One region of the Pseudarthrobacter sp. 1G09 genome, then DNA from elsewhere that is predicted to be linked to it. Evidence: riboswitches for the same ligand, from Rfam matches in the RefSeq annotation. Region 1 holds a riboswitch; each other region holds the start of a gene.
What was found. A riboswitch is a leader RNA that binds a small molecule or an ion and turns the genes downstream of it on or off. The one in region 1 is predicted to bind thiamine pyrophosphate.
Positions count from the first base shown of each region.

Region 2: linked by a shared signal. The riboswitch ahead of thiC (phosphomethylpyrimidine synthase ThiC) and the one ahead of ACP3TD_RS13635 (FAD-dependent oxidoreductase) in region 1 are both predicted to bind thiamine pyrophosphate.
Region 3: linked by a shared signal. The riboswitch ahead of thiD (bifunctional hydroxymethylpyrimidine kinase/phosphomethylpyrimidine kinase) and the one ahead of ACP3TD_RS13635 (FAD-dependent oxidoreductase) in region 1 are both predicted to bind thiamine pyrophosphate.
Region 4: linked by a shared signal. The riboswitch ahead of ACP3TD_RS19185 (ECF transporter S component) and the one ahead of ACP3TD_RS13635 (FAD-dependent oxidoreductase) in region 1 are both predicted to bind thiamine pyrophosphate.

Region 1 covers NZ_CP188306.1:2,973,425-2,980,869, forward strand. The annotation lists gene moeB (molybdopterin-synthase adenylyltransferase MoeB) at 1-67, opposite strand, end outside; gene ACP3TD_RS13610 (TetR/AcrR family transcriptional regulator) at 152-817, shown strand; gene ACP3TD_RS13615 (DUF3107 domain-containing protein) at 866-1,090, shown strand; gene ACP3TD_RS13620 (hypothetical protein) at 1,128-1,430, shown strand; gene ACP3TD_RS13625 (thiazole synthase) at 1,547-2,377, opposite strand; gene thiS (sulfur carrier protein ThiS) at 2,382-2,618, opposite strand; gene ACP3TD_RS13635 (FAD-dependent oxidoreductase) at 2,615-4,006, opposite strand; TPP riboswitch at 4,000-4,118, opposite strand; gene thiE (thiamine phosphate synthase) at 4,146-4,868, shown strand; gene ACP3TD_RS13645 (RNB domain-containing ribonuclease) at 4,989-6,533, shown strand; gene ACP3TD_RS13650 (DEAD/DEAH box helicase) at 6,834-7,445, shown strand, end outside.
Region 2 covers NZ_CP188306.1:2,651,069-2,658,513, forward strand. The annotation lists gene rimM (ribosome maturation factor RimM) at 1-501, opposite strand, end outside; gene ACP3TD_RS12205 (RNA-binding protein) at 610-852, opposite strand; gene rpsP (30S ribosomal protein S16) at 854-1,264, opposite strand; gene ACP3TD_RS12215 (hypothetical protein) at 1,490-1,930, opposite strand; gene ACP3TD_RS12220 (VOC family protein) at 2,026-2,901, opposite strand; gene ACP3TD_RS12225 (amidohydrolase family protein) at 3,004-4,086, opposite strand; TPP riboswitch at 4,179-4,286, shown strand; gene thiC (phosphomethylpyrimidine synthase ThiC) at 4,281-6,098, shown strand; gene ACP3TD_RS12235 (alpha/beta fold hydrolase) at 6,145-6,879, opposite strand; gene ffh (signal recognition particle protein) at 6,980-7,445, opposite strand, start outside.
Region 3 covers NZ_CP188306.1:2,564,488-2,571,932, forward strand. The annotation lists gene ACP3TD_RS11780 (glutamate-5-semialdehyde dehydrogenase) at 1-1,223, opposite strand, end outside; gene proB (glutamate 5-kinase) at 1,250-2,401, opposite strand; gene obgE (GTPase ObgE) at 2,391-3,980, opposite strand; gene rpmA (50S ribosomal protein L27) at 4,094-4,357, opposite strand; gene rplU (50S ribosomal protein L21) at 4,418-4,726, opposite strand; gene thiD (bifunctional hydroxymethylpyrimidine kinase/phosphomethylpyrimidine kinase) at 5,061-6,590, opposite strand; TPP riboswitch at 6,600-6,698, opposite strand; gene ACP3TD_RS11810 (Rne/Rng family ribonuclease) at 6,842-7,445, opposite strand, start outside.
Region 4 covers NZ_CP188306.1:4,157,294-4,164,738, reverse strand. The annotation lists gene ACP3TD_RS19210 (hypothetical protein) at 1-2,135, opposite strand, end outside; gene ACP3TD_RS19205 (CDGSH iron-sulfur domain-containing protein) at 2,230-2,469, opposite strand; gene ACP3TD_RS19200 (iron-containing redox enzyme family protein) at 2,489-3,544, opposite strand; gene ACP3TD_RS19195 (DUF4383 domain-containing protein) at 3,541-4,020, opposite strand; gene ACP3TD_RS19190 (heme-degrading domain-containing protein) at 4,164-4,715, opposite strand; TPP riboswitch at 4,812-4,949, shown strand; gene ACP3TD_RS19185 (ECF transporter S component) at 5,016-5,639, shown strand; gene ACP3TD_RS19180 (ABC transporter ATP-binding protein) at 5,639-7,192, shown strand; gene ACP3TD_RS19175 (energy-coupling factor transporter transmembrane component T family protein) at 7,189-7,445, shown strand, end outside.

The sequences.
Region 1 (7,445 bases):
CCGCGGCGGGTTCCACCAAAGGATCAAGGGAAACTGCTGAAACATTTGCAGTGAACGGCGAAGGCATACTTCAATGTATGCCCCGGGGTACCCCCGGGTCATATTACCCCGCAGTAAGGTAGGGGTAACTGCAATGGAAAGAAGGACAACTGTGGTCCATGAAGCACGGGCTGACCGCCCGCCGGCAGCCGAACCGCAAATCTCCTCGCGACCCGCAGGGCAACGGTCTGCCCGGCTGCCCCGCGATGAACGGCGGGCACAGCTTCTTTCCGCAGCGCAGGAAGTCTTTGTGGCGAATGGTTACCACGGGGCCGCCATGGATGAGATCGCCGAGACCGCCCATGTCAGCAAGCCGGTCCTGTACCAGCACTTCCCGTCCAAACGCGAGCTGTACCTTGCCCTCCTGGACAGCCACCTTGCGTCACTGACCGACCTGATGCTGGGGGCGCTGAACTCCACCACGGACAACAAGGAACGCGTCCAGGCTGTTATGCGGGCGTACTTCCGGTTCATCGCCAGCGACGACCAGGCCCACCGCCTGGTCTTCGAGTCCGACCTCGTCAACGATCCCGACGTCAGTTCGCGACTCGAGACTTTCAACCGGACCTTTGCCGATGCCATTGCGCGGGTGATTGCCGGCGACACCAAGCTGCCGCACCTCGAGGCGGAACTGCTGGGCCGCGGCCTCGCGGGCATGGCGCAGGTCAGCGCCCGGTACTGGCTGGAAACGGACGGCAATCTGGACCTCGATGTGGCCAGCGACCTCATCTACCGTTTAGCTTGGCGCGGAATCTCTCGCTTCCCCAAAGAGTCCTAGACTACAAATAGACCATCATCAAAGAACCTGACTGGCTGGGAGGCCCCTGTGGAAATTAAGATCGGCGTGCAGAACGTTGGCCGCGAGATCGTCCTGGAATCAAACCAGGATGCGGAGACAGTGGCCACGGTTGTGGGAGAGGCCATCAAGGGCGGCAGCGAACTGCGCCTCACCGATGACAAGGGGCGCCTGATCATTGTTCCCGGCAACGCCCTGGGCTACGTGGAAATCGGTGCGGAAGAAGTCCGGCGCGTAGGATTCGGCCAGTTCTAGCACCAGCCGGAACTGCCCTGCTTCCCGGAGGAGACCCATGCTTTCCCTGATCATTGTTGTGCTGGCCACGGTCGCGGCCGGCTTCATTGTCTGGGCCAATGACAAGCGTCATGCCAAGTATGGCGCCGGCCTTCCGGCCGGAGTGGCCGTCGGGGTGGCTGCCTTGAGCTGGATCATCCTGATGGCGGCGGGATTCGGTTACCTTCCCGGGCTGACGTGGCTTCCCTGGGTGCTGCCCATAGTGCTGGGCGCGGCGGCATCCGTGGGGGCGGTGCTCGTTCTGGGCCGCACCCGGACAAGGAACGACACCCACCGGCTGACCGCCATCCTGAGGCGCTAGTCACCGTTAAACGGCTGTGGCCGCCACCTTCAACGGTGGCGGCCACGGGCGTTTAAGCGGTGCAGTCCCTAAGCGGTACAGTCCATGAACCGTGACAGTTCCTGAATCATTAATGGCTAGAGGAACTCGGCCCGGCCCTCCATGGCGGACGATGCCAGCGCGTGTTCGCGGCGGGGAATCCGCCCTGCCTCCTTCGCCAACCTCCCGGCGATGACGGCGTGCTTGAACGCCTCCCCCATCAGCGCCGGGTTCTGGGCACGGGTCACAGCCGTGGCCAGCAGGACAGCGTCGCACCCAAGTTCCATGGCCAGCGCCGCGTCAGATGCCGTGCCGATCCCTGCGTCCAGGACCACGGGCACGTTGGCGCGGGAAACGATGACTTCGATGTTGTGCGGGTTGAGGATTCCCAGCCCGGTGCCGATCGGAGATCCCAGCGGCATCACTGCGGTGGCGCCCAGGTTTTCCAGCCGGAGGGCCAGGACGGGGTCGTCATTGGTGTAGGCAAAGACTTTGAAGCCTCGGTTGACCAGCTGTTCGGTGGCCTCCACCAGCTCAACCGCGTCCGGCAGGAGGGTGTGCTCGTCTGCGATGACCTCCAACTTCACCCAGTCGGTTTCCAGCGCTTCCCGGGCCAGTTCGGCAGTCAGGACGGCGTCCCGCGCAGTAAAGCAGCCTGCGGTGTTGGGCAGGACCCGGATTCCATGGTCCACCAGCAGTTGGAACAGGGAGCCCGATTCTGCGGGTGAGTAGCGCCGCATGGCCACGGTGGTGAGGGATGTTCCGGAGGCAACAAGCGCGGCGCCCAGGCCGTCCAGGCTGGGCGCACCCCCCGTCCCCATGATGAGCCTCGACTCCAGGGCGACGCCGTCGATGACGAGGGCGTCAGGCCTGGCGGGCGCCGCGGAGGTAAGGGCAGCCGATTCGGAAACGGTGTTCGCTTCAATCATGGTGTCAGCCTCCCTGTACTGCGGTAACGAGTTCGATGTCGTCTCCGTCCGCGAGCGCGGTGCCGTGCCATTGGCTGCGCGGCACCACTTCGGAATTGTGCGCTACGGCCACGCCCAGCCTTTGTCCGTCGGTTGCCCGGCCGTCGGCCGCAAGCGCGCGTCCGGTCACCTCGCTGACCAATGCCGTGATGGACGCACCGTCCGCCACGGTGCGGGATGCCCCGTTCAGGGTGATGTTCATGCTGTCTCCTTGATGTTGAAGCTGGGGGCCGGGATCCGGCCGGAAAAGCGGTCCGGACGGAACGGCTGCCACCGGGGGTCAGCCTTTCCGTCCATCAGGTCGCGGCAGATGGCGGCCGCGGCCGGGGTGAGAAGTACTCCGTGGCGGAAGAATCCTGTGGCCACGATGAGCCCGCTGACATGCGCTGCACTGCCATCTCCCCCGTCCACGGGCACCCTGCCCAGCAGCGGGGCATTGTCCGGGGTGGCCGGGCGGGCCCGGGCCGTGCATTCCAGCAGCTCCAGCTCTGCGACCGCAGGCACCAGCACCTGGGCGTCGCGAAGCAGCTGGTACACGCCGCCAGCGGACACTGCGCTGGCCGGTGCTGCGCTGGACGGTCCTGCACTGGCGGGCACTGCACCGGATCCGGCACTCGCCGGCACGGCTCCGAACGCAGTGCCGGCCCCAACCAGGGCGTCCTCCCGCTGGGTGGCGCCGATGACCACGGTTCCGTCCTCGCGTGGAACCAGGTAGACGGGCACACCGCGCACCAGCCCGCGGACGGTGGACGTCAGCAAGGGCTGCAGGTGCTGGGGGACGGACAGCCGAAGGATATCGCCGTGCACTGGGCGCAAAGGTAACCGGAGTCCCCTCGGCAGGTTATTGAGGGAACCCGCCGCCATGCCGTTGGCCACCACCGTTTCGCCGGCGAGCACCAGTCCGCCTCCGGCCAGCCGGACACCGGCCACCGCGCCGTCCGCCCACTCCAGTGCCACGGCCCTGTCCGCCACAGCGAATCCGTCCAGCGCACCGGCAACCGCAGTGCCGGCAACGCCGCTGCCGGCACGCAGGTGGTTGGCCAGGGCTGCCCGGAAGCACCCCACGAGTCGCCGGGGATCCACCTGGTGGTCTGCCGGGGTATCGAGTGCGCAGGCAATGGCGGGGCTGAGCAGCGGTTCCCGCCGCCGTGCCTCGCGGACCGTCAGGGGCTCCACGGCGAGTCCGTTGGCCTGCTGCACGCCGCGCAGGTCCATCAGTGCCCGTCGGTCGGCGGCGTCGGCGCCAATGGTGAGTGTCGGCGTCGCCAGGTATCCGGAACCGCGGCCTGACATGCGGGTAAGGTCCTCGGCGAACTGCGGCCAACGCTCCGATGCATCCAGCATGAGGCCCAGGAGCTCTTCCTCCTGGTAATGCAGCTCGCTGACGGGGGCCAGCATGCCTGCCGCCGCCCAGCTGGCTCCGGATCCCGGTGCATCGTCGATCAGCACCACGGACCGGCCAGAGCGCGTGGCTTCCCAGGCGATGCCATGGCCTATGACGCCCCCGCCGATCACTGCAACGTCGGCGGATATTGCCGGGACAGCGGCTGGCTCTGCGATGGTGTCCGGAGGGCTTTTAGGGATGCCCATGGTGTCTCCTTCCCTACGCCGGTATTAACCGGATCAGGTCAAGCGGTCGGCTCTGACGCCCTCTCAGCCCGGCGCTTTGTGACAGCTGCCGCGGGCTCCCGCAGTACGAGGCAAGTCTAGAGGAACTAGGCTTGCAGCCATGAATGTGTCCCACTCCCCTGCCCCCGCCGCAGCACCCGGCACCGATGCCTTCACCACCGCAGCGGGTAACGGCGCACTGAAAGCCGCACGCCTTTACCTCTGCACGGATGCGCGCCGCGGCCGGGGCGACTTCGCCGGGTTCGTGGACGCCGCGTTCGAAGGCGGCGTGGACATCATCCAGCTGCGGGACAAGTCCATCGAGGCGGCAGAGGAGCTGGACCTGCTGGCCATTCTCAAGGAATCAGCCCAGCGGCACGGGCGGCTGTGGGCCGTCAACGACCGGGCGGACATTGCGGTCCTCTCCGGTGCTCCCGTTTTCCACGTGGGCCAGAAAGACCTGCCGGTACCGGCCGCAAGGACACTGCTCAACGGCAACGCCGCCATCGGCCTGTCAAGCCACACGCCGGAGCAGGTGGACGCCGCGCTGGCCGACGCCGCAGGACCTGCCGGCCTCGACTACTTCTGCGTGGGCCCGCTCTGGGCCACCCCCACCAAACCCGGCCGGGCCGCCGTCGGCCTGGAGCTGGTGAAGTATGCGGCCGCGAAGGCGCCCAGTGACGTGCCGTGGTTTGCGATCGGCGGGATCGACCACTCCAACGTGGACCAGGTGGTCGCGGCCGGGGCGTCAAGGATCGTGGTGGTCCGCGCCATCACCGACGCTGCCGATCCCGCTGCTGCCGCTGCCTCGCTTCGGTCTGCACTGGACGCCGGGGCTTCCTGAAGCTACGGACGTCCCACAACCTGGTTTCCCGACCGTACGGCGGTGCGCGGCAACACGTCAGGAGCGCTCCCCGCACCGATTCCCTGCGTAATCGGATGACTTGGGGTTAGGCTGACTTTCGTGTCACATCATCGGCTGGCTCCCAACGTCCATGAGCGCACCAATGCCCTGGAAGAGGCCCTGGCCGCGCTGCGGACGGAGCTGGAACTTCCGGGCCCCTACCCCGGTGACGCGGTCAAGGACGCCGAGGCCGCGGTGGCCGCGCTGCGCCTGCCGGACTACGACCTGACCGCGGTGGAGTTCGTCACCATCGATCCGGCGTCGTCCACGGACCTGGACCAGGCCCTCTTCATCGAGACGGACGACGACGGCGGGTACCACGTCCTGTACGCCATCGCCGATGTCCCCGCGTTCGTTGCCCCCGACGGACCCCTGGATGCCGAAACCCGGCGCCGGGGCCAGACGTTCTACGCCCCGGACGGGCGTATTCCGCTGCACCCGGAAGTCATCAGTGAGGGCGCCGGCAGCCTCCTGCCGGACCAGGACTGCTCGGCCTTCGTATGGGATTTCCGGCTCGACGGCAACGCCGGGGTCACGTCCGTCGGTGTCCGCCGGGCACGTGTTCGAAGCCGCGCGAAACTCAGCTACAAGGGTGCCCAGGCTGACCTGGACGCCGGTACTGCCTCTCCCCTTCTGGTCCTGCTGAAGGAAGTGGGGCTCAAGCGTGTCCGCTTGGAACGCGCCCGGAACGGCGCCAGCCTGAACATGCCGGACCAGGAGATCGTCCAGCTGCCCGATGGCGGCTACCGCATTGCGGCTGCGCCCCAGCTGCCGGTGGAGGACTGGAACGCCCAGATTTCCCTGATGACAGGGATGGCCGCCGCCAAGATCATGCTCGATGCCAAGGTGGGGATCCTGCGTACCATGCCGCCGCCGGATGAGCGTTCCCTGCATCATTTCCGGCTGCAGACGGAGGCACTGGGCAAACCCTGGGACGGTGAGGTGGGATACGGGGAGTACCTGCGAACCCTTGACCCAACGGACCCCCGGCAGCTGGCCATCATGCACTCGGCCGGCATGCTCTTCCGCGGCGCCGGTTACACCGCCTTTGACGGCAATGTTCCGGAGGCCGCGGTTCAGGCGGCCATCGGGGATGCCTATGCCCACACCACTGCGCCGCTGCGCCGCCTGGTGGACCGCTTTGTGCTGGTGACCTGCGAGGCGTTGAGCAACGGCGGTACTGTCCCCGGCTGGGTGCGGGATGCGCTGCCGACCCTCCCTGAGATCATGGCGGGCTCCGACCAGCTGGCCTCCCGGATGGAGCGCATGGCCCTGGATACGGTGGAGGCCGCCCTGCTGGTCAACCACATCGGCCAGGAGTTCGACGCGATTGTGATTTCGGGGTCGAAGCCGCAGAAAGAGAACGGCAACGGTAAAAACGGGAACAACGGCTCCGGGAACGGGAACGGCAACAACGGCACCGGCAACGGGAATGGCAACGGAAAGAACAGCAACGGGAACGGTTCCTCCGGGATCATCCAGATCGCCGACCCTGCCGTGACGGCCCGCTGCGCGGGTGAGCTTGAGTCCGGCACCAAGGTCCGGGTTCGCCTGCTGTCGTCGGATATCGCTGCCCGGGAAGTGCACTTCGAACTGGTTCAGTGAGCCTGATGTCATCCGGTCCCGGCTTCCATACGGCCCGGAAACAGGGATTCCGGGCTGATGCGGCTAGACTGAAAAGGTAGAAATGGATGCCCGGTCGTTGATTTCCTTGAACTGAAACCAACAAGCCCGCCCCTACGCGATCTTGAGATTTACCCGCTGGTCGCCAGTGCCAGCGTTAGATAGCCCGCGATCGGCTTCCACTGGAATTGCTTGCGCGCTTCGTTCGTGCTCCGGATCGGCCCCATCGGCCTGTCTGTTGAGCACGCTGCGCGATTGCCCAAATGAATAAGGAAACTCCCCGTGAGTGAATTGCATATCCACCAGCTTCTGTCCGATGAGTCCGGCACCGAGACCATCGAGCCGGAAGAAACCATTATCTCGGACGAAAAGCCGCATGAAATTGCGGAGAAGTCCTTTGCGGACTACAACGTCCGTGCTGACATTGTTGAGTCCTTGGCCGATGCCGGGATCACCCACCCCTTCCCCATCCAGGCAATGACGCTGCCCGTCGCACTGTCAGGCCACGACATCATCGGCCAGGCCAAGACCGGTACCGGAAAGACCCTCGGTTTTGGTATCCCGGCGCTCCAGCGTGTTGTGGGCCGCGACGATGCCGGCTTCGACAAGCTGCCCGTCCCGGGCGCTCCGCAGGCCTTGGTGATTGTGCCGACCCGCGAGCTCGCGGTGCAGGTGGCAAGCGACCTCGAAACCGCTTCCCGCAAACGCAACGCACGCATCGCCACCATCTACGGTGGCCGCGCCTACGAGCCCCAGGTCGATGCCCTGCAGAAGGGCGTCGAGATTGTGGTGGGCACCCCCGGCCGCCTGATTGACCTCTATAAGCAGAAACACCTGAGCCTGAAGAACGTCCGCATCGTCATCCTTGACGAGGCCGACGAAATGCTGGACCTC
Region 2 (7,445 bases), 320 kb from region 1:
GACTTCGAAGAGCCCGTCCGGCGGGGTGAGGAGGATGTAGCCTTCGCTGACATTGACTTCGGGGACGATCTGCTCGACGAAGGGAATCAGGATCTCCTCGCCGCCGGGGGTGGTGACCATCAGCAGGTCCTGCGCCGGCGCGGTGTTGAGCGCAGTCACCTTGCCCACCAGTGTGCTGCCCATACGGGCTTCGAGGCCCACGAGCTCATGCTCGTACCAGCCGTCTTCGTCGTCCTCGTCCAGTTCCGCTGTTTCGATGAAGAGCTTGGCGCCGCGGAGCGTCTCAGCCTGGTTGCGGTCCTCGATTTCCTCGAAGGCCAGCAGCAGGATGTCCTTGTTCCAGCGGGCGCTGCTGACCGTCAGCGGCCCGGACTGCGCCGGCTCCACCACGAACTCCACGCCGGGGACGAAACGGTCCCCAGGGGCGTCGGTCATTACCTGGACCGTGACTTCCCCGCGGATGCCGTGGGGCTTGCCGATGCGGGCCACCTGGAGCTGCATATGTTCCTCTGTTCGGGTTGGTGCATATTGTGTTGGTTCGTGAAAAAACTCCGGCCCCTCCACCAGATGGTGGAGGGGCCGGAGAGCAAAACTGGTGTTGCCGGACGCTCAGCGGCGGCGGTCGGTGTCGACAACGTCGACCCGGACCGGCTCGCCGCCGGCCAGCGCTGCCACGACGGTGCGCAGTGCACGCGCCGTGCGGCCCTGGCGGCCGATCACCCGTCCCAGGTCATCCTGGTGAACACGAACCTCGAGGGTGTCCCCGCGGCGGTTGTTCTTCGAATTGACCGTGACGTCGTCCGGGGAATCAACGATTCCGCGGACCAGGTGCTCCAGCGCGTCTGCCAGCAACTTACTCAGCCTCGGTGGTCTCTGCTTCGGCTTCGGCTGCCTCAGTCTTGGAAGCCTTCTTGGTGATGGCTTCCGGGATGATGACGGAACCCTTCTCCGGTGCGACGAAGGCTTCCTTCTCGCCCTTGGTCTTCAGGGTGCCTTCCTGGCCCGGGAGGCCCTTGAACTTCTGCCAGTCACCGGTGATCTTGAGGATGGCGGCAACCTGCTCGGACGGCTGGGCACCGACGGAGAGCCAGTACTGTGCACGCTCGGAAGCGACCTCGATGTACGAGGGCTCTTCGGTGGGGTGGTACTTGCCGATCTCTTCGATGGCACGGCCGTCACGCTTGGCGCGTGAGTCCATGACGACGATGCGGTAGTACGGGGCGCGCATCTTGCCGAAGCGCTTAAGGCGAATCTTTACGGCCACTTTTGTGGTCACTCCTGTTTCAGAAAAGGGGTGAACCCGGCGTTCTGCACCCGTGGGGCGGGCCGTACTTGCGGGTTCGAAGGACAGGATCCAGACGCGGAGAGAGGGGCCACGCAGATCGAGTACCTGTCTATTGTGCCAGATCAGCGGGAGGATTTCGACTTGACACCCAGGGTCCGCGGGGACGGCGCCGTCGCCTGCCGGGATTGCCCTGCCGGGGGAAGGTCAGGCGGACCAGACGTACAGTCCCGACCGCTCCGAATCGCCAATTCCGCCGGCCAGTTCAGCAACCTGCCGGATGTAGGCCTGCGCCTGCCCGGCGTCGAACGGCATGTCATCCTGGGCCGCCCACTGCGCTGCGACATCCTCGAGGACATCGCCCTCGCCCTCAGTTTCGTAGGTGAGCAGGTCCGCAAGGGCCCGGACCATGGCCGGGGGGACGGCTAGCAGGGAATCGCTGGCCACGTCCACCATCGTCAGCTCGTAGTCGGCGCCGCCCGCATGGACCGCGGTGCCGACCAGGTCTCCGAGCTGCTCCACTTCGAAGTCGCTGATACCGGGGATCCGGACCGCGTCGGCGGCCGGCGGGGCGCCCCCGCCGTCAAGGGTTCCGGCGCGCTTCAACGCGGCATCGTGGGTGGCTACGAAGATTTCGGTAAAACCCATGGGAAGTGACCTCTTCCGTGTACGGTCCGGCGCGCCGGGGACACCTGCCTGGCGCCCCGTTCCAACGGCTTCAGCCTAGTACGCGGAAGGGGTGCTCAGCGCACCGCAACCCGGATGCTGTTGCGCCACGGATCCTCGAAGCGCAACTCAGCGCCGGTGTGGTGCGAGGAGACCCCGGCGACCTTCAGGCGGTCACCGAGCGCGCCGACGTCGTCACCCGATGGCACCTCAATGAGGACCTCACCGAGGCCAAGGGTGTCTTTCCGCGGACCGGCGCCGCGGCTGTTCCAAACGTTCATGGCCATGTGGTGGTGGTAGCGGCCCGCGGAGACGAAGAGGGCCTGCCCGTGCCAGCCGGCGGTCTTTTCGAACCCGAGCGTTCCCACGTAGAAGTCGCGGGCGGACTGGACGTCACCCACCTGGAGGTGGACGTGGCCAACGCCGGCGGTGGTCTGCCGCTGCCCCTGGAGCGATTCTTCGGAGAGGTGCTGTTCCAGGTAGCGCTGGGGCGGCAGCGCCAGGCTGTCCATGACCACGTCGGTGCCGTTCCAGGACCAGTTGCTTCGCGGGCGGTCCCAGTAGAGCTCGATGCCGTTGCCTTCGGGATCACTGAAGTAGAAGGCCTCGCTGACCAGGTGGTCGGCGCTGCCCGTGAAGGAGCGGGGCTCGAACCGGGCTGCGGTGGCCACCGTGGCGGCGAGCGCCGCCTGGTCTTCGAACAGGAGGGCCGTGTGGAACAGGCCGGCTTCTCCCCTGCCGGGGATGGTGAGGCCGGGGGCCGGGGCCAGATGGACCAGCGGCTTGCCGAGGCGGCCGAGGTAGAGGCCGCCATCCTGCTCAGCGACCACTTCGAGCCCCAGTGCGCGCTGGTAGTAGTCGGTCATGACCTTCATGTTGCCGACCTTGAGCATCACGGTGCCCATGGCGAGATCGGCAGGAAGAAGATCCTGGCTGGTGGCTTCTGCAGTCATTGAACGCTCCCTCTACTGGAGGCCGTCCGGATGAGGCGGCCTGTCATGAGTTAAAATTACTTGAAGCTTCAATTTATTCCAAGTGCAGGGTGGATGTTGTGCCTAGCGGACCACACGGCCACCCAAAACCACATGGGATGGGTGCGCCACGGTGTCCAGGGTCCTCCGGGGATCGATCGGAAACAGCACGACGTCGGCCCGCGCCCCTTCTGCCAGCCCCTCAGCCCCCAGCCAGGCCCGGGCGGCCCAGCTGGCCGCGTTGAGCGCCTCGGCTGCAGGCAACCCGGCCGCGTGCAGGGCAAGGATTTCGTCCGCAATCCTGCCGTGGCGGATCACGCTGCCGGCGTCCGTTCCGGCGAAGATCTGCACGCCGGCTTCCCAGGCCTCCCCTATGCGTTCAAGCCGTCGTTCCCAAAGCGCCAGCATGTGGTCCGCGTACACCGGAAACTTGGGCCTGGCCTGGGCGGCAATATCAGGGAACGTAGCTATGTTGACCAGCGTCGGAACGATGGGTACACCCTGTTCCACGAACCGCGGCAGGTGCCGGGGCAGCAGGCCGGTGGCGTGTTCGATGCAGTCGATCCCGGCGTCGAGCATCTGGTCCAGGGTGTCTTCCGCGAAGCAGTGGGCGGTGACGCGGGCACCTTCATCGTGTGCGGCACTGATCGCATCGCGGACGACGCCGGCGGGGAAGGAGGGTGCGAGGTCACCGGCGCTCCGCTCGATCCAGTCCCCGACGAGCTTGACCCAGCCGTCGCCGTCGCGGGCTTGCTTGCGCACAGCTTCCACGAGCCCTTCAGGCTCGACCTCGTGGGCGAAGCCCCGGAGGTAACGGCGAGTCCGGGCGACGTGCCTGCCCGCCCGAATCAGCAGCGGAAAGTCGCGGCCACCCTGCATCCAGCGGGTGTCGGCGGGCGATCCCGCGTCCCGGATCAGCAGCGTTCCTGAGTCCAGGTCGGCACGGGCCTGGGCTTCGGCCTCGCCGGCGTCCACCGGCCCGCCAGGGCCCAGGCCGATGTGGCAGTGGGCGTCGACGAAGCCGGGCAGCACCCAGCCGTCGAGCACAACGTCCGGACCGGCCTCGGGGCGGGTAAATGTCAAGCGACCGTCCACGGACCAGAGGCCGTGCCTTTCGCTGTCCGGTCCCGTGAGGGCGGTGCCGCTAAAACCGATGATGTATGGCATGAATGCCTCCTCTTCCTGCCCGGTCAGGCTAGCACCGGCAAATATGACAGGGCCGTTAGCACTTGTCCCTGCAGGGCGTGTGGTAGCTTCGTTCCTGACCACACGGGTGCCCCTGCAGGGGCTGAGATCGGGCTGACGCGGCCTGCGACCGTCGAACCTGTCCGGGTAATGCCGGCGAAGGAAGTGAGTATTCCTTGAATACACCAAAAACAGTGCTGCCCCCTGCCCAAAACCACGCTGCCGGAGCCACGCCTGAAGCACCGGTCACCCAGTCCCTGAAGTCGCACTCACTGGCCTATATCGATGATCCGGAGCACGGGATCCGTGTCCCGGTAACGGAGATCGCGCTGGAGCCGTCGCCCAACGGGCAACCTAACGCCCCTTTCCGCACCTACCGGACGGCGGGGCCGGGAAGCGACCCCGTGCGCGGCCTCAGCCCCTTCCGGTTTGAATGGATTGAGGCGCGGGCTGACACGGAAGCGTACAGCGGAAGGGAACGGAACCTGCTCGACGACGGCCGCTCAGCCGTACGCCGCGGCGCCGCCTCCACGGAGTGGGAAGGCGGGCGCCCGGTGCCCCGCCGCGCCGTCGACGGCCGGACGGTCACCCAGATGCACTATGCCCGGAAGGGCGTGGTGACGCCGGAAATGCGGTTCGTGGCGCTGCGCGAAAACTGTGACCCGGAACTGGTCCGGAGTGAGGTGGCGGCCGGACGGGCCATCATCCCCAACAACATCAACCATCCGGAGTCCGAGCCGATGATCATCGGCAAGGCTTTCCTGGTGAAGATCAACGCCAACATCGGCAACTCCGCCGTCACCAGTTCCATCAGGGAAGAGGTGGACAAGCTGCAGTGGGCCACGCGGTGGGGTGCCGATACGGTGATGGACCTGTCCACGGGCGACGACATCCACACCACCAGGGAATGGATCATCCGCAACTCCCCCGTGCCGATCGGCACCGTGCCCATCTACCAGGCCCTGGAGAAGGTCAACGGCGAAGCCAACGCCCTTACCTGGGAGATCTTCCGCGACACCGTCATCGAGCAGTGCGAGCAGGGCGTGGACTACATGACTGTCCATGCCGGCGTCCTGCTACGCTACGTGCCGCTGACCGCCAACAGGGTCACCGGCATCGTGTCCCGAGGTGGGTCGATCATGGCCGGATGGTGCTTGGCGCACCACCAGGAAAATTTCCTGTACACGCATTTCGATGAGCTGTGTGAAATCTTTGCCCGGTACGATGTGGCGTTCTCGCTGGGTGACGGCCTTCGCCCAGGGGCCACCGCGGATGCCAACGACGCTGCGCAGTTCGCGGAGCTGGACACACTGGCCGAGCTCACGGAGCGCGCCTGGAAGCATGACGTGCAGGTCATGGTGGAAGGGCCGGGCCATGTCCCGTTCCATCTGGTGCGGGAGAACGTAGAGCGCCAGCAGGAACTGTGCAAGGGCGCGCCGTTCTATACGCTGGGGCCGCTGGTCACCGATGTGGCTCCCGGCTACGACCACATCACATCAGCCATCGGCGCCACCGAGATCGCCCGCTACGGCACCGCCATGCTTTGCTACGTAACGCCCAAAGAGCATCTGGGACTGCCCGACAGGGACGACGTGAAGACCGGGGTCATCACCTACAAGATCGCCGCGCACGCCGCTGACCTGGCCAAGGGCCACCCCGGGGCGCACGAACGGGACGACGCGTTGTCCAAGGCCAGGTTCGAGTTCCGCTGGCGGGACCAGTTCGCGCTCTCGCTTGACCCCGAGACGGCCGAAGCGTTCCATGATGAAACGCTGCCGGCCGAGCCCGCCAAGACGGCACACTTCTGCTCAATGTGCGGGCCGAAGTTCTGCTCGATGCGGATCAGCCAGGACATCCGCAACGAGTACGGGTCAGCGGAGGCCCAGGCCGCGATAGCAGAAGCGGCATCCGGGATGCGGGAGAAGAGCCAGGAGTTCCTGGAATCCGGCGGCAAGGTGTACCTTCCCGAGCTGAAAGTCCCGGCCGGAAGCTGAGCCTGCCGCCGGCGGTGACTGACGGGTTGCTGTGGCCGGCGCGGGCTTAGGACGCCCGTGCCGGTTCACTCCGGCTGACCTCCGCGAGGAACTGCCGGATGGCCCGGTTGCCGTCAGCTGAGTCGTGGGGCCGGTGCCCGCCGGCAGCGACACGGTGCAGGGCACCGGTCTCCCGGAGATACCCGGCAATTTCTTCGTACAGCGGTTCCCAACCCCCGGTAAGGACAAGGGTGGGGACTCCTGGAACGATGTGAAGTGGCGCCTCCCATGAAGGTGACTGCAGCCGCAGCCGGCGGGCAGAGCGCCTCTCCTCGAGGGTGGCTGGCTGGTGCAGGTCTGCGGCGTAGACGCGGCGGACGAACTCCCGCTGGAAGTCCTCGTCGCTGAGTTGGTGGCGGACGTCGAACAGCGGCTTCATCATCCGGATGTGGGCCGCTGTTGCGGGCAGCTCCGCGGTGAGGGAAAGACAGGCCGGCTCCACCAGGGTCAGCGAATGCACGAGGTCCGGGCGCTCAACGGCCGCCATCATGGCCGGAATGGCTCCCTGCGCATGGGCCACCACGTGTCCGCCGGCAGCACCCCGCCCGTCATCGCCCAGGGAACGCAGCACAATGGCCGTGTCCTCCGCAAAGGAGGACTCCAGGGGTTCGGCGGTGCTGTGGTATCCGTGCCGGCGGAGGAACAGGGCATCATACATCAATGCCATGCCGTGCTGCCGGGGCCAGGCGGCGGCGCCGAAGCTCCCCGAGCCGTGCACGAACACTACCCTCTGCTTGAACATCCCCCAACCCTATTCCACGACGCCGACATCTTAACGAAACAGCGCCAAGTGTCGTTGGGACGTTTCCAACGGCACTTGGCGCTACTTGGCGGGCGTGTTCCTAGTTGCCCAGGAACTTGTCGAAGCCCTTGGGCAGGTTCAGCTGGGACGGGTCAAAGTCACCGGACTGCTGGCCGAAGGAGGCCCCGGTGGGCAGCGCCTTGGATGCGTTGGCGCGCCGGGCTTCGGCGTCCTTGCGTTCCTGGGCGGCCTTGGCCGGGTTTCCGGACCGGGCCTTCTTCTTCGGCGCGTTCTTCGCGTTCTTCCGGGCACCGCCGCCGGCACCCGGGAGGCCGGGCATGCCTGGCATACCGGGCATGCCACCCTGGGCCATCTTCTTCATCATCTTCTGGGCCTGAGCGAAGCGTTCCAGCAGACCATTGACCTCGGAGACGTGCACACCGGACCCACGGGCGATACGGGCGCGGCGGGAACCGTTGATGATCTTGGGGGCAACGCGTTCGTGCGGGGTCATGGACCGGACGATTGCTTCAACGCGGTCGATCTCGCGTTCGTCGAACTGCTCC
Region 3 (7,445 bases), 410 kb from region 1:
ACGATCACGGCAGCGGAGTCCACCTCGGCAATGAACCGTTCGGCGTTGGCGAGGTCGTTGGTGAGGATGGCCTCCGTGTGGCCCGTGGACCACTTGCGGATGTGGCGGACGGCTTCATCCAGGCTGTCCACCATCGCCACGGCGAGGTCAAGGTCCATGTACTCCGTGCCCCAGTCCTCATCCGTGGCGGCGTCGGCAGCTACGGAAGCCGGCAGGGCCGCGCGGATGCGTTCATCGGCGTGCAGGCGGACGCCGGCCTTGCTGAGCGCTTTGGCCACGGCGGGGAGGACGGTGGACCCGGAGTGCACCAGGAGGGTTTCCACGGTGTTGCAGACGCTGGGCCGCTGTGTCTTGGCGTTGAGGAGGATCTCCACCGCCATGTCCTCGTTGGCCGATTCGTCGATGAAGATGTGGACGTTGCCTTCGCCCGTTTCGATGACCGGCACGGCGGAGTTGGTCACCACCGACTGGATGAGGTCGCGGCCGCCGCGCGGAATCAGGACGTCAACCCTGCCGCGGGCCCGCATCAGGACGGTGGCGCCGGCACGGCCGTACTGGTCCACGGTCTGGACGGCATCGGCGGGCAGTCCCACGGACTCCAGGGCTTCGCGCAGCACCCTGACCAGCACGCCGTTGGTTGACTCCGCTGCGCTGCCGCCGCGGAGGATCACGGCGTTGCCGCTCTTGAGTGCAAGTCCTGCGATGTCCACCGTGACGTTGGGGCGGGCTTCGTAAATGGCCGCCACGACTCCCATGGGAACGTTGACCTGGCGCAGGCGCAGTCCGTTCGGAAGGGTCTGGCCGCGGACCACGTTGCCTACGGGGTCCGGCAGGTTGGCGAGGTTCTCCAGGGCGGCCACCAGGCCGTCGATGCGGGCGTCAGTGAGGGTCAGCCTGTCCAGCAGTGCTGCGGATGTACCGTTGGCTTTGCCGTTGGCGACGTCGCGTGCGTTGGCGTCGAGAATGGCGCGGGTGTTGGCCTGCAGTGCCGCCCCCACGGCGCGCAGGCCGCGGTCCTTCCACGCCCGGTTGGCCTGGGCCATCCGGCGGGCGGCGTGGCGGCTGCGGTCGGCAATGGCGTGTACGGCGGCCTCGATCCCGGCTTCGGTGGGCGGACCGTCGGCCGTGGCAGGAGCTGCTGAGGGGGCCTGCTGCTGCGGGGTGCTCGCGGCGGCGGTGTCTGCGTGGTTGTCGGCAGTCGTGTGGATCAGGGCCTCAGTCATGGTTCAAGTTTAGGCGAGGCCCCGGTTCAAACCAGCACCAGGTCGTCAACATGAACAACTTCACGGTCGTAGCCGGTGCCGAGTTCCTCGCCGAGGTCGCGCGTGGACCGTCCCAGCATGCGGGGCAGCTCTTCGGAGCTGTAGTTGACCAGGCCGCGGGCCACGACGGTGCCGTCGGCACCTGCGATCTCGACGGCGTCGCCCGCTTCGAAGACGCCATGCACGGCGGATATGCCGGCCGGCAGCAGCGAGGTCCGGTGGTGGCGGACGGCCCGGACCGCGCCCTCGTCCAGGACAAGCCTGCCCTGGACAGAGGCTACGTGGGCCAGCCACAGCAGGCGGACGGGTTTGCGGGCGCCGTTGACGGTGAACCAGGTGCCAACGTCCTCACCGTTGAGGGCGGCGGCAGCGTTGGGTGTGGAGGTCACCAGGGCGTGAATACCGGATCCTGCGGCCAAGCTGGCGGCCTCAACCTTGGTGAGCATGCCGCCGGTGCCAACCCCGGCTTTGCCGGTCTTGCCGATGGACACTCCCTCGAGGTCGTGCGGTCCGGCCACCACGGGAATGCGCTTTGCCCCGTGGGCCGGCGGACCGTCGTAGAGGGAGTCGACGTCGGAGAGCAGCACCAGCGCGTCGGCGCGGACCAGGTGCGCCACGAGGGCAGCCAGCCGGTCGTTGTCGCCGAAGCGGATTTCGTGGGTGGCCACGGTGTCGTTCTCGTTCACCACCGGAACCACGCCCAGGTTCAGGAGCCGGTCCAGGGCCCGGAAGGCGTTGGTGTGCTGGCTACGCCGCATCAGGTCCTCTGCGGTGAGCAGGACCTGGCTGACGGTGACGCCGTGGGCGCCGAACGCCTGGGTGTACCGGGCCATGAGGAGTCCCTGCCCCACGCTGGCAGCAGCCTGCTGGGTGGCGAGGTCCCGGGGACGCTTCGGGAGGCCAAGCGGTGCCAGCCCGGCAGCAATGGCGCCTGAGGAAACCAGGATGATTTCGGTGCCGCTGTTGCGTTTGGCAGCCAGGGCGTCCGCGAGGGCCGTAAGGGACTCTTCGGAGATGCCGCCCTTGATGCTCGTCAGCGACGAGGAGCCGACCTTCACCACAACCCGGCGGGCGCCGGCCAGCGCGCTCCTGTCCACGGAACCGGAAGCCGGTTCCGTGGCTGTTGCCCTAGGACTCATCGCCGGAATCCAGGCCACTTTCCTTGATGGGCTGGGCCGCGCGCCGTCCACTGACGGACTCTGTCCAGATGCCGGCCTTGCGTTCGGCTTCGAGTTCGGCGCGGGCTGCGGCCTTGGCATCCCGGCGCTCCTGCTGCTCCTCGCGCTTCTGGGTGCGGGTGGGGCGGTCGCCGGTGTCGGCGAAACGGATGTCGGTGCCGCGCGGCGATGCCAGCAGTTCCGCGCCTGCCATCATGGTGGGCTCCCAGTCGAAGACCACGCCATCGTCTTCACCGATCACCACGGTGTCGCCCGGCGTGGCGCCCATCTTGAACAGCTCGGTTTCCACACCCAGCCTGGCGAGCCGGTCGGCAAGGTAGCCGATGGCCTCTTCGTTGGTGAAGTCTGTCTGCTTAACCCAGCGGACGGGCTTGTCGCCGAGGACGCGGAAGAGCGGCTCGTGTGCCTTCTCCTCGCGGCGGATCCGGAATCCGGTTTCGTTGACGGCGCGCGGACGCAGCACTGTGGGGGTAACCTTCGGCGGAGCGGCTTCTACGGCATCCCGTGCCGCCTTGACGATCTCGGCCATGGCAAAGCCGAGCTGGCGCAGGCCCTCGTGGCTGGTGGCCGAGACCTCGAAGACCCGGTATCCGCGGGACTCCAGCTCAGGGCGAACGAATTCAGCCATGTCCTTGCCGTCCGGCAGGTCCACTTTGTTCAGTGCCACGAGGCGGGGCCGGTGGTTCAGCGGGACCACTTCGCCGTCCTGGCCGGCGTAGCTCATGTCCACCGCGTACTTTTCAAGCTCGGTCTCGATGATGGAGAGGTCAGAAAGGGGATCGCGTTCGGATTCGAGCGTGCCGCAGTCCAGGACGTGCACCAAGGCGGCGCAGCGTTCCACGTGCCGCAGGAAGTTGTGGCCGAGGCCCTTGCCTTCGCTGGCACCTTCGATAAGTCCCGGGACGTCCGCAATGGTGAACCGGACTTCGCCCGCCTGGACCACACCCAGGTTGGGGATGAGGGTGGTGAACGGGTAGTCGGCGATCTTGGGGCGCGCGGCGGACATGGCGGCGATGAGGCTGGACTTGCCGGCAGACGGGAATCCCACCAGTGCGATGTCTGCGATGGACTTCAGCTCAAGGACGATGTCGCTGGATTCGCCCTCGATGCCGAGCAGGGCGAAGCCTGGTGCGCGGCGCTTCTGGGAGGAAAGGGCAGCGTTGCCCAGCCCGCCGGGCCCGCCGGCGGCGGCGATGTACTCCGCGCCCGCCCCCACCAGGTCCGCCAGGACGGTGCCGTCCTTGGACTTCACCACGGTGCCGTCGGGGACAGGCAGGATCAGGGTTTCGCCGTTCTTGCCGCCGCGCCAGTCGCCCATGCCGGGACCGCCATTGGTGGCGTGCCGGTGCGGGGCGTGGTGGTAGTCGAGGAGGGTGGTGGTCTGGTGGTCCACGCGAAGGATGACGTCGCCGCCGTTGCCGCCGTTGCCGCCATCAGGCCCGCCGAGGGGCTTGAACTTCTCACGGTGGACGGAGACGCAACCGTGGCCGCCGGTACCGCCGGATACGTGCAGTACTACCCGGTCTACAAAGCTGGCCACGTAAATCTCCTCAGTGTCGTGTGGGCGCCCATGGACGCCCTATCGATTGTAATGCGCTTAAAAGAACAGTGGAGCGGGCCAACTGGCCCGCTCCACCGCTTCAGAACTTTTTGTTACTCTGCAGCTGCAGCAGCAACGATGTTGACGACGCGACGACCGCGGCGGGTACCGAATTCAACGGCGCCCGGGGTCAGTGCGAACAGGGTGTCGTCGCCGCCACGGCCAACGCCGGCGCCCGGGTGGAAGTGGGTGCCACGCTGGCGGACAATGATCTCGCCGGCGGAAACTACCTGGCCGCCGAAGCGCTTGACGCCGAGGTACTGTGCGTTGGAGTCACGACCGTTGCGAGTGGAGCTCGCGCCCTTTTTATGTGCCATCTGAAATGCCTGCCTTTAAATTCTGGGGAATCTGCTGAAAACCTGAACAGTAACCGGTGGTTACTTGATGCCAGTGATCTTGACCTTGGTCAGTTCCTGACGGTGACCCTGGCGCTTCTTGTAACCGGTCTTGTTCTTGAACTTCTGGATGACAATCTTAGGACCACGGAGGTCCTGGAGGATTTCAGCCGTAACGGTCACCTTGGCCAGGTCAGCAGCGGCAGTGGTGATCTTGTCACCATCAACCAGGAGCAGTGCGGGCAGCTCGATGGTGCTGCCAGCCCCACCGGCGACGCGGTTCAGGGTAACGAAGTCTCCAACGGAAACCTTCTCTTGGCGGCCGCCTGCGCGGACAATCGCGTACACCACTTGGGAACTCACTTCTCTCGACGTTTATAACTAAAATTGCGTGCGGCACCCGTTGCACTGTTTGGCTGGGTTCCCGCTGTGCCTCAACGCCGTGGATTCCCCGAAGGTCTCCATGAGTTATCCCGCAGGACTGCCTTGTGTTTTCCACGCTGGCATGTTCCCGGGGTCATAACCCAAGTGTTGGCGTAAGCACCGAAGATCCAGAATACGCTAATTCCGTCTCCGGCCGCAAATGAGGCTGGCTCCGGCGGGTCGGCTGTGATAGGAACCACAGACATCGTCCGCCACCGGGGCCGTGCCACACCATAGTACCGGCAGCACGGCCCGGGCAGGTTCAGGCGTGGAGCCGCGGCGCGTCGAAGAACTCCACTTCCAGCCGGCAGGACTGCCCGAAGGCGGTCACCATGGCGTGCCGCTCGTCATCGGAGGCCTTGCGTGCGGCTTCGTCCACCACGGCGATGGCCCGGCGCGTTGCCTCCGCGAAATCCTCGTCGGCATAGGTGCGGAGCCAGCCGGCGTAGGGGTGGCCTGCCGGTTCCCCGTCGGCGAGGAACCGGGCACGGAGCGTCTTCCCGGCGTCCGCGTACAGCCAGAAGCACGGCAGGACAGCTGCTGCCAGGACTGCATAGCTGCCCGACGCCGAAGCGGCGGTCAGGTGGTCCACGTAGGCCTTGGTGACGGGCCCCAGTTCGGGACGGACAGTGCGGGTGCTGAGCCAGGACCGGTGCAGTTCCGACTCCACTTCGAGGCACTGCTGGGCCGACGCCGCCCAGAACAGCTGCTCGGCTTCCGTGGAAGCCAGCGCGCTGGCCCGGGCGAGGACGCGCGAATACCCGTTCAGGTAAATGGCATCCTGCGCGAGGTAATACGCGAACTGGCTTTCCGGAAGTGTCCCCGTGGCCAGGGCCTGGATGAAGTCCAGGGCGTAGATCGACTCAAGGTGGGCGTCGGCAACTTTCCCCAGCTGCGCCGTGAACTCGCCAGGCCGCAGCGGCTGGCGGAGGTGGTGGAAATGGTGGACGGGCCCGTTACCGGTTCCCACCTCCAGCACGGCAGATGCCGCCAGTGCCCCCGCAAGCCAGCGCTTCACTTCCCTTAGAGCCACTTCCCAGTCGCCTACCTGCGCCTGGACCGTGGCCATGGCGGAGGACAGGGAACAGCCTGTGCCGTGGCTGTTGCGCGTTGCCACCCGCTCCCCCGGGATTTCGACGACGTCCGCGGACAGCATGCCGGCCGGACCAACCAAGGCGTCCGGGCAGCTGCTGCCCTGCAGGTGGCCGCCCTTGACCAGCACGGCAGCACCGGTGGCATCAGAAAGCCGCCTGCCTTGTTCCAGGGCTGCCTCCCACGTGTCCTGTACGTCCTCTTCCAGGAGCATGGCCAGCTCGGCCAGGTTGGGGGTGACCAGGTGGGCCAGCGGCACCAGGTTGCGGAGGGCAGCTTCGGCGCTCTCCTGCAATAGCCGGTCTCCGCTGGTGGCAACCATGACCGGGTCCAGGACCACGACGGCGGGGCGCACCTTCTCCAGCCAGGTGCGCACGGCGGCGATCACCTCGGCGTCGCCCAGCATGCCGATCTTGACGGCGTCCACGTGGATGTCGTCGCTGATGGCCGCCAGCTGCTGTGCCAAAAAGGATGCCGGAGGAACATGGACGGCGTTCACCCCGCGGGTGTTCTGGGCCGTGAGGGCAGTGATGGCGGCCATGCCGTAACCGCCGTGGGCCGCGATGCTTTTGAGGTCCGCCTGGATGCCGGCCCCTCCGGAAGGGTCCGAGCCCGCGATGGCAAGGACCCGGGGCACGTCCCGTCCGGCAGCCGGCATTACGGTTGCGGAGGGATTCGGGAGCGGGGTGGCTGCAGGCATGGCAAGGGTCGAAGACAAAAGAGACATCCCTTCGCCGGTACTAACCGGACAGGTTCAACGGGTGTGGATCTCAGCCGGGCCTGGTGCGCGGCACCCCGTGTCAGTTCCCCAGCCTAGCCGCTGGACGGCAGTCAACCGAAAGGTGACTGCACCTGTTAAGTGCGCTGCCGAGGACCGTTCCCCCATTAACGGCAGATGCCCGGCCCCACCACAGGAGTGGAGGGCCGGGCATCTGCCGTTAATGGGTCGGGTCAGAGCTCGGAAGCAGGAACCCCTACGCCAAGGATGATGGGCGCATCCGCTTTGGCTGTCGGTTCTACCGGCGCGGCAGGCTGGGGCGCCTTGGCGGCATGGGAGTGGCCTTCGCTGGCCGACGGGACATTCTCATGGTGTTCCACGGAGGTCTCGTTGGCTGCGCCCTGCGCCCTGCTTGCACTCCGGTTACGCCTCGGACGGCGCTGCCGGGACAGGTCGGGGACGGCAGCCGCAACGGGCTGCTGGGGTGCCGCAACCGCTGCCTCCGCCGGTTCGGGCGTGGCCGGCGCGGCCTGGGCCGTGCCGGACTCCTGTGACTGGCTGCCAACAGGCGAAGCCGGCTGGCCCAGGTGGGCAAACGCTTCGGCCAGCCGGTCAAGCGACAGCGCAGGTGAGGCCTGGTGCTCGTCTGCGTGCTCAACGAAGGGCAGTGCCACCTTCTCGCCGCCGAACGTCAGGACAGCTGCCGGGCGCGCCGGCGTCCCGTCGTCGTGCTTCTCCGTTGCGCCCGCGTCCTGCTGGACGGGGGCCTGCCGGGCCGCTACCTCGTCATCGTGCAGGTGTGCAGCGTGGGCAGCAGCGGCAATGTTGGCCAGGGCC
Region 4 (7,445 bases), 1.2 Mb from region 1:
CCGCCATCCCATCCCGCAGCCATGAGCGCCACCGCCGCCAGCAGGCCGCCGTTGCCTGGCAAATACAGCGGGAGCGAATCCGTCTGCCGGTTGTGCCCGTTGGGCAGGACCAGGTTCTTGGCCGCGTCCATCAACAGCGCGTCCACGGCGGCCTCCGGGTCTTCCAGCCGCGCGGCCGTCATGGCCATCACGGGGTAGTCCCAGCCCCAGGTGCTGTCCCAGTCCCAGCCGGCCAGTACGTCAGCCAGCGTGGCCCGCATCGTTTCCGGGTCCACGAGGTCCGTGCGGGGGAGCACCCCCAGGGCGCACAACATCGAGGGGTGGTCCGTGCGGATGGTGAAGGGCTCGACGTCGATCGCCGCGTACACGCCGTCCACCACCCTGGGCGGGACCATGCCGTCCGCTACCGCCGCCCAGGTGCCCTCAGCAGGCAGGCCCAGCCGTTCCCGCCACACATTCGCCACCCGGAGGGCCCACTGCCAGTAGGCAAGTTCGAAGGTGGGGTTGGTGACCGTCCCGCGCACCGACTCGTAACTCTCCTGCGCCGGCACCAGGGGCGGGCCCAGTTCTAAGCCCCGGTCCGTCGGGTGGGCGAAGGCGGCCATGAACTCCGCCGTTTCGAAGACCACCGTGGCGAATTCCTCCAGGAGTTCCTGTGATGGTTCGGCCCGGTAGGCGAGCTCCGCCAGATGGATGGGGTGCGGCTGCTGCCAGACCAGGAAGGTGCCGATGGGGCTGGGGCTCTCCCGCCCGTCCGGACCCACCTGCTTGGGCCAGCGGACGCCGTCGAACCCCTGGGCTTTGGCCGTCTGCCGGGCGGGTTCCAGGACGGACGCGTACCAGCGGAGGGCGGGCAGCAGGAGCTCCGTCCGGTTCCACGTGGCGAAGTGGGCGGCATGCCACCAGTGCATCTCGAGGTGGAAGCGGCCGCGCCACGAGTTGCAGACCAGGCCCGTCTCCTGCGGCGGCAGCGACCCGGAGCAATTGATGGCGGTGAGGTACTGGGAGAGCACCGTCCGGCGTTCGATCTCACCGGCGCGGGGATCGGCTGTTCCGGAGAGGTCGACGGCGCCGCCCGACTTCCAGAATTCCGGCCAGGCCGTGCGGGACGCGGCAATGGCAGCGCTGCCCGGCGCCATTGCCACATCCGGTGCCGATGCCAGCTCAGGGCCCGGCTCCGATCCCGGAACTGAACGCCCGCCGAACCCGCCGATGCCGCCGTTGCCACGCTGAAGGCAGTCACCCTTTCCCGTGCTGATGAAGTGCACGCTGAAGTCGAGGCTGTCCTGCCCCCCGGTGGCCCGGATGAGCACTTCGTGCGGGCTGGCCTGTTCGAGCTCCAGCCCCTCGCCGCTGACGGCCACCTGGTACCCGGAACCGTCCAGGCAGCGCGAAATCAGCCAGCGGCGGCACGGGCCGGCGGCGTGACGTTGTTCAACGGTGGTGGTGTGGGCGGCGGGGCTGTTCCAGTCCGCTGCGTTGTGCCAATCCTCCGAACCGTAGGGGAATGTCAGGGATACGGCGAGGCCGTCCGCGAGGGCGGGGGAGAGGACGCGGAAGCCCAGCTCGTCCCTGTCCGGGCGGCAGGCCGTGGTGACATTGACCGGACTGCCGTTCAAGGTGAAGATGCTGGTGGCCGTGCCCGTCCAAAGGTCCAGGACCTGGTGCGCTCCGGTGATGTCGTCCCGGGTGAGCGCGGGGGCATCCCTTCCCGGGAGCGCAAAGCTGATCCGTCCCAGGTCCAGCCGGTGGGGGTTGGCGCGGAGCCAGGTTTCCGCCCGCGATGACTGCGTTTCGCGGCCATCCACGATGGCGCCCACCATGTCCACGTAGGGGACAGGGCCACGCGGTGAATCGTAGAGGACCGTGGAACCGGCAAGGGTGTACTCCTGTTCCGGCGGGACTGAGTGCCAGCCCCACTGCGCCTGCGTGCCCAGCAGCGTGCCGGGCGGCAGGTTATCCCTGGCGGCCACGGGATATTCACCGGGCAGGGACTGCATGCCGGTCAGGTCCATGGTGTAGCAGAACTCACCGTTGCCCACCGAGGCGGGACTCCGCGGATCGAGGCTGTCCTGTTCCACGTTATGGCGCCGTACCAGCGCTTCGCGGTTGATCACGGTGGGCTGGCTGTGCACGTCGCACTCCTTGGCTCATGCCTGGGCCCGGTCCGGCAGCAGGCAGCTCAGAAAACGCTTTCCCGCTTAATCCTTGTGCGCACCTCCGGCAGTGTCAACTGTTCGGCGACAGCGGCGGCTCCGGGAGGGAGGGGTCGGAGCGGAACGTGATGAATTTGTGCGTGCCGTCGCAGTACGGCTTGATGGCCGATGCGCCGCACCTGCACAGTGCAACCGTCCTGCGGTCCCGGGGGACGGGGTCGCCGGACGGCGTGACGATTTCGAAATCACCGCGGACGATCAGTGGTCCGTCCGGGCAAACCATGATCGAGCTCTCTGGCTGGTCCTGCTTCATATCCGTCTCCCTTCCTTGGTCATGCGGCGGCCGGTACTGATGCCCGCAGGGAGGTCCGGCCGCTGTCCCAGGTGGCCAACAGGTGGACGGACATCCTGGCATCGACGGCCATTGCCGCTGCAGCGCCGAAAAGGACATCGTCCAACAGCGCAGGTTCGGCTTCGACGAGGCCTCCGGCGAGGTCCCGTCCGGCAATCTGCTCGTGCACGGCGTCGGCTTCGACGTGTTCATCGAAATAGTGGGTGACATCAGTGCCGAAGCCATGCCGGCGGAAGCCGTTGGCGTAAAAACGGTTGGGCTGCGACGAGGTCATCTCGTAAATGGCCAGGTGCCCCGTGATGGCACCGCGCAACCGCCGGTTCAGTCCGCACATGGACATCAGGTTCACCGCAGCCAGGGATATGGCGGGAACGGTGTCAATGTAGGCCCCGTAGCGGTCGTCCAGGCCCAGGCCGCGCATGCTGCGGGCGAAGAGTGCGCTGTGCATGCGCTCGGGACGGCCACCGCCGTACTCATCAGCCTGGATTTCGACGAGGGCCGCCTTGGGCCGGCCTGCCAGCCGCGGGATCGCCCACGTGTGCGGGTCGGCTTCCTTCAGCTGGTAGATCGACTTGTGGATCAGGAATTCCTTGAGCTGGTCCAGGCTGGCCTTGCGGGCGACGTACCGGGAGACGCTGGGTCCGGTATCGGCGGATGCCAGGGTGAACAGCACATCGGCTACCTGGTCACTCGTCGGATTGTCCGCCGGCTGGAATTCCAGGCCTGCCACCGCTTCGTGGGCGGCGGAGCGCAGTGCGGCTTCGAACGGTTTTTCGAGCAGCCTCCGGACCCGCAGGAGGTCCGGTTCCCACTCCCACTCGTCAGTCACGCCGCCCAGGCCGGAGTAGTGCAGCTCGTACAGGCAAAAGAGGGCCAGCTGAAGGTCGTCATCGCCGATGATGTCCGTGGTCTTCGCCAACTGCGCGGCGGCGAGCCGGTGGAGGAGATCCAGGTCCTCGGCAGCGTCCTCCGGGCGTCCGGACAGGACGCCGAGCAAGGCGCTGCTGACGGGTCCTCTAGGGGCGGGGAATTTCATGGTGCTCCTTGATGATGCTCTCGATCGGGTGCGGTGGCTGTCGGGGTGCGCGGCGACAGCAGGACGGCAAGAAAAACCATGCCCAGTCCGAGGCTGAGGTGCAGGACGTTGTCCGGGTGGTTGGCCGGAAGGAAGTTGGCCGGGGTGTCATCGGCCACCAGCAGTCCGTAGACCCAGAGGGCAAGGTGGGCCACGCCGCCGTATATAAAGAAGCTGCGGGCGTGCCGGTGGGTCCGGCACATCAGGATTCCTGAGGCTCCGAATGCCCCGTGCAGCAGGTTGTGGAGCACGGATACCTGGAAGGTGCCGAAGAGTTCGGCGCCCGAGCCGGGCCCGGCAAAACCGAGGTGGTGGAGGTTGTGCGTGACGCCCGGGATGAACCCGAGCACACCCGCAGCCAGGAGCAGGATGCCTGCGGAAAGCGAGGCCCATTGCAGCCCTGAACGGGCAGCCCGGTTTAGGGTGCTTGCTGCCACGTCCTGTACTCCTGGGGTTGCCGGTAACAAACATAGTAAGCATGGTTACTAATAAAAAATAAACAAGCTTCCCTATTTGTCTCCGGGTCGCCCGGATGCCCGGTGGTTGAACCCCGGCTTCCCTGCCCCTGCAATAGGGTTGTTTAGCCTTCGGCCGCCGTCCCCGAAGTACCCAGCGCCCCGCGCATCGCTTCCACCACCAAATCGTGGTCTGCTACCTGGGGCAGCCCGGACACGGTCACCGTGGCAACCGCTCCTACGCCCGGGACGTAGACCGGGAATGCACCGCCGTGCGCGGCATAACGGGACTGGTCGAACCACGCATTGTCCTCGATCCTCCCGCCACGGGCCCGGCCGCGCAGGCCCACCAGCAATGACGGCACCTCGTAGCGGGCGGCCGTACGCTGCTTCGCGCGGACCCAGTGTTCGTTGTCCGGGGTGGCTCCGGGGAGCGCAACATGGAAAAGGACCTGCTCGCCCTTGGTGATGTCGATGGCGATGGGAAGATTCCGCTCCTTGCCGAGCTCCACCAGGAGCAGGCCAAGGTTAAGGGCGTCATCCGGCGAAAAGCCGGGGAACTGCAGTTCCCGGATCTCCGCCTCAATCCGGCCGATCAGGGCCTGGAGCGAGCCCTCCGGCTGGGCATCGGCGGAGTCGGGATCGTACTCAGTCACATCTGGCGGTTTGGCGGTCATGGCCCACAATCTACCGCTCTCCAGGTGTAAACTTGAGCACGCCTGGAAGGGCGCTAAACATTCAAACGCAAGACATCCACAGCATCATCAACAACACATTTACGACAGGGGAGCGCCGCCATCGGCCCCGGCACCAGCCGGGAAACGCAGGTGGGCGCTGAGAGTGCGGACAGCCGCAGACCCTCGAACCTGATCCGGTTAGTACCGGCGCAAGGGAGTCGAGTTCTCGAAGTGCGCGGGAAATGGCGGCAGCAGCCGGCACCCACGTCCACTTTCCCCTCCTGTTTCCAGGAGGATCACATGACTACTTCAGCAATCAAAAAGCCCGCCAGCAAGTCCTGGCGCGTCGTGGACATTGTGGTGGCGGCCCTGATCGCCATCGCCGGCGGCGTCATCTTCTGGGCCTGGTCCCAGGGAACCGCCGCAATTTCCGCGCCGATGAACGCAGCCTACCCGCCCCTCACCGGCCTCCTGGCCGGCGGCTGGATGATCCCGGCGGTCCTGGGCATGCTCATCATCCGCAAGCCCGGAGCTGCCCTGTTCTGCGAAACAGTCGCCGCCACCGGCGAGCTGCTCATGGGCTCCCAGTACGGCGCCTCCGTGTTGTTCTCCGGGTTCGTCCAGGGCCTGGGTGCCGAGATCATTTTCGCCATCTTCGTCTACCGGAAATTCAACCTCCCGGTCTCCCTGCTGGCCGGTGCCGCGGCGGGCCTCTTCTGTGGCCTGAACGATTCCTTCGCGCCGTGGGGCTGGAACATCGCCTACTCGGGCGGTGACAAGCTCGCGTACATCGCCTTCACCGTTGTTTCCGGGGCCATCATCGCCGGCGCCCTGGCCTGGATCGCCACCCGTGGCCTTGCCCGGACCGGCGTGCTGAGCTCTTTTGCATCCCGGAAGGCCGCTACGGAGCCCGTCTTCTCCTGATGCCGGCACCATCCCACGCGGCCGCACCCCAAACGGTGCGGCCGGCCACGGTCATCGCGCGCGGCTGGGGCTGGCGGCATGCGGGCCGCACCACACCGGCCGTTCACGCCCTCGACCTCCACATCAGCCCGGGTGAGCGGGTACTCCTGCTTGGCCCGTCCGGGGCAGGCAAGTCGACGCTCCTCCATGCGCTCGCCGGGGTACTGGGCGATGCGGACGACGACGGCGAGGCAGGCGAGTCCGACGAGAACGGTTCGTTGCTGGTTGACGGCGGCTCCCCCCGCGGCCAGCGGGGCCGAGCCGGCCTCATGCAGCAGGATCCCGAGACCCAGGTGGTCCTCTCCCGGGTAGGCGACGACGTCGCCTTCGGCGCCGAAAACCTCGCCGTGCCCCGCGATGCCATCTGGCCGCGCGTGCACGAGGCGCTGGCCGACGTCGGGCTGTCCCACCTGCCGCTGGACCACCCGACGTCGGCCCTGTCCGGCGGGCAGAAACAGCGGCTGGCGCTTGCAGGCATCCTCGCGATGCGGCCCGGGCTGATCCTGCTCGATGAACCCACCGCCAACCTGGACCCGGCTGGTGTGCTCGAAGTCCGGGACGCCGTGGCCCGCTGCCTCGACAAGACCGGCGCCACGCTGGTGGTGGTGGAGCACCGGGTGTCCGTGTGGAAGGACCTGGTGGACCGGATCGTGGTGCTGCAGCCCGGCAGCGGCACCAACCCTGCGGTGCTCCTTGACGGCCCGCCGGACCGGGTGCTGGACGAAGCGCGGACCATGCTGACGGCAGCCGGTGTATGGGTTCCCGGGTATGTACCCTCCACCCGCGGGCGGGCCGCGGAACAGGCCACCGGGGCCGGAGGACTCCTGCTGGCCGCGGAAAACCTGGCCGTCTCCCGGCAACGCCCGCGCCGCAAAGGCTTCCGGAAAGTTCCGCCGGTGCCCGTCCAGGAGGGCATTATTGCCCAGGTCCGCGCCGGCCAGGCGCTCGCAGTCACCGGACCCAACGGCGCAGGGAAATCAACCTTCGCGCTGACCCTTGCCGGACTCCTCGAACCGGTCAAGGGGACGGTCTCCGCGACGACGGACCTCAGCCGCGGCGCCGGAATCAACCCGTACCAGTGGAAAGCGGAACAGCTGATCGAGCGGATCGGCACGGTGTTCCAGGAACCCGAGCACCAGTTCGTCACCGGCAAGGTCCTGGACGAACTGGTCTTCGGGCCCCGGCACCTTGGGCACGGTGAGGACAGGGTTGACGAGTTGCTGGAACGGTTGCGGCTCACCCACCTGGTGGACGCCAACCCGTATACCCTGTCCGGCGGCGAAAAACGGCGGCTTTCCGTGGCCACAGTCCTGGCGGCAAGCCCGCAGGTACTGGTCCTGGACGAGCCCACATTCGGCCAGGATGCCAATACCTGGGCCGAGCTGGCATCGTTCCTCTCCGAACTCCTGGACGCCGGAACGGCAGTGGTGTCCGTGACCCATGACGCCGAGTTCACCGCGGCCCTTGGTGGCACGGAACTCAAACTTGCAGCGGCGGAAGCGGTGGCGCCATGAGGCAGGAACTGAACCTCCGCGGAAACGCTGCGCTCCTGGCCCGCGCCAACCCGCTGAGCAAGCTGGCCGCCGTCGTGCTCATCACCGTGGTCCTGGCGCTGTCCATCGACTGGGTGTCCGCGTCCGTGGCGCTGTTCTTCGAACTGCTCCTGTTCCCGCTTGCCGGGCTCACGCTGGGGCTGCTGTGGCAACGCGGCTGGCCGCTGATCCTTGCTGCCGCCGTGGGCGGGTGGAGCACCTCCATCCTGGCGCC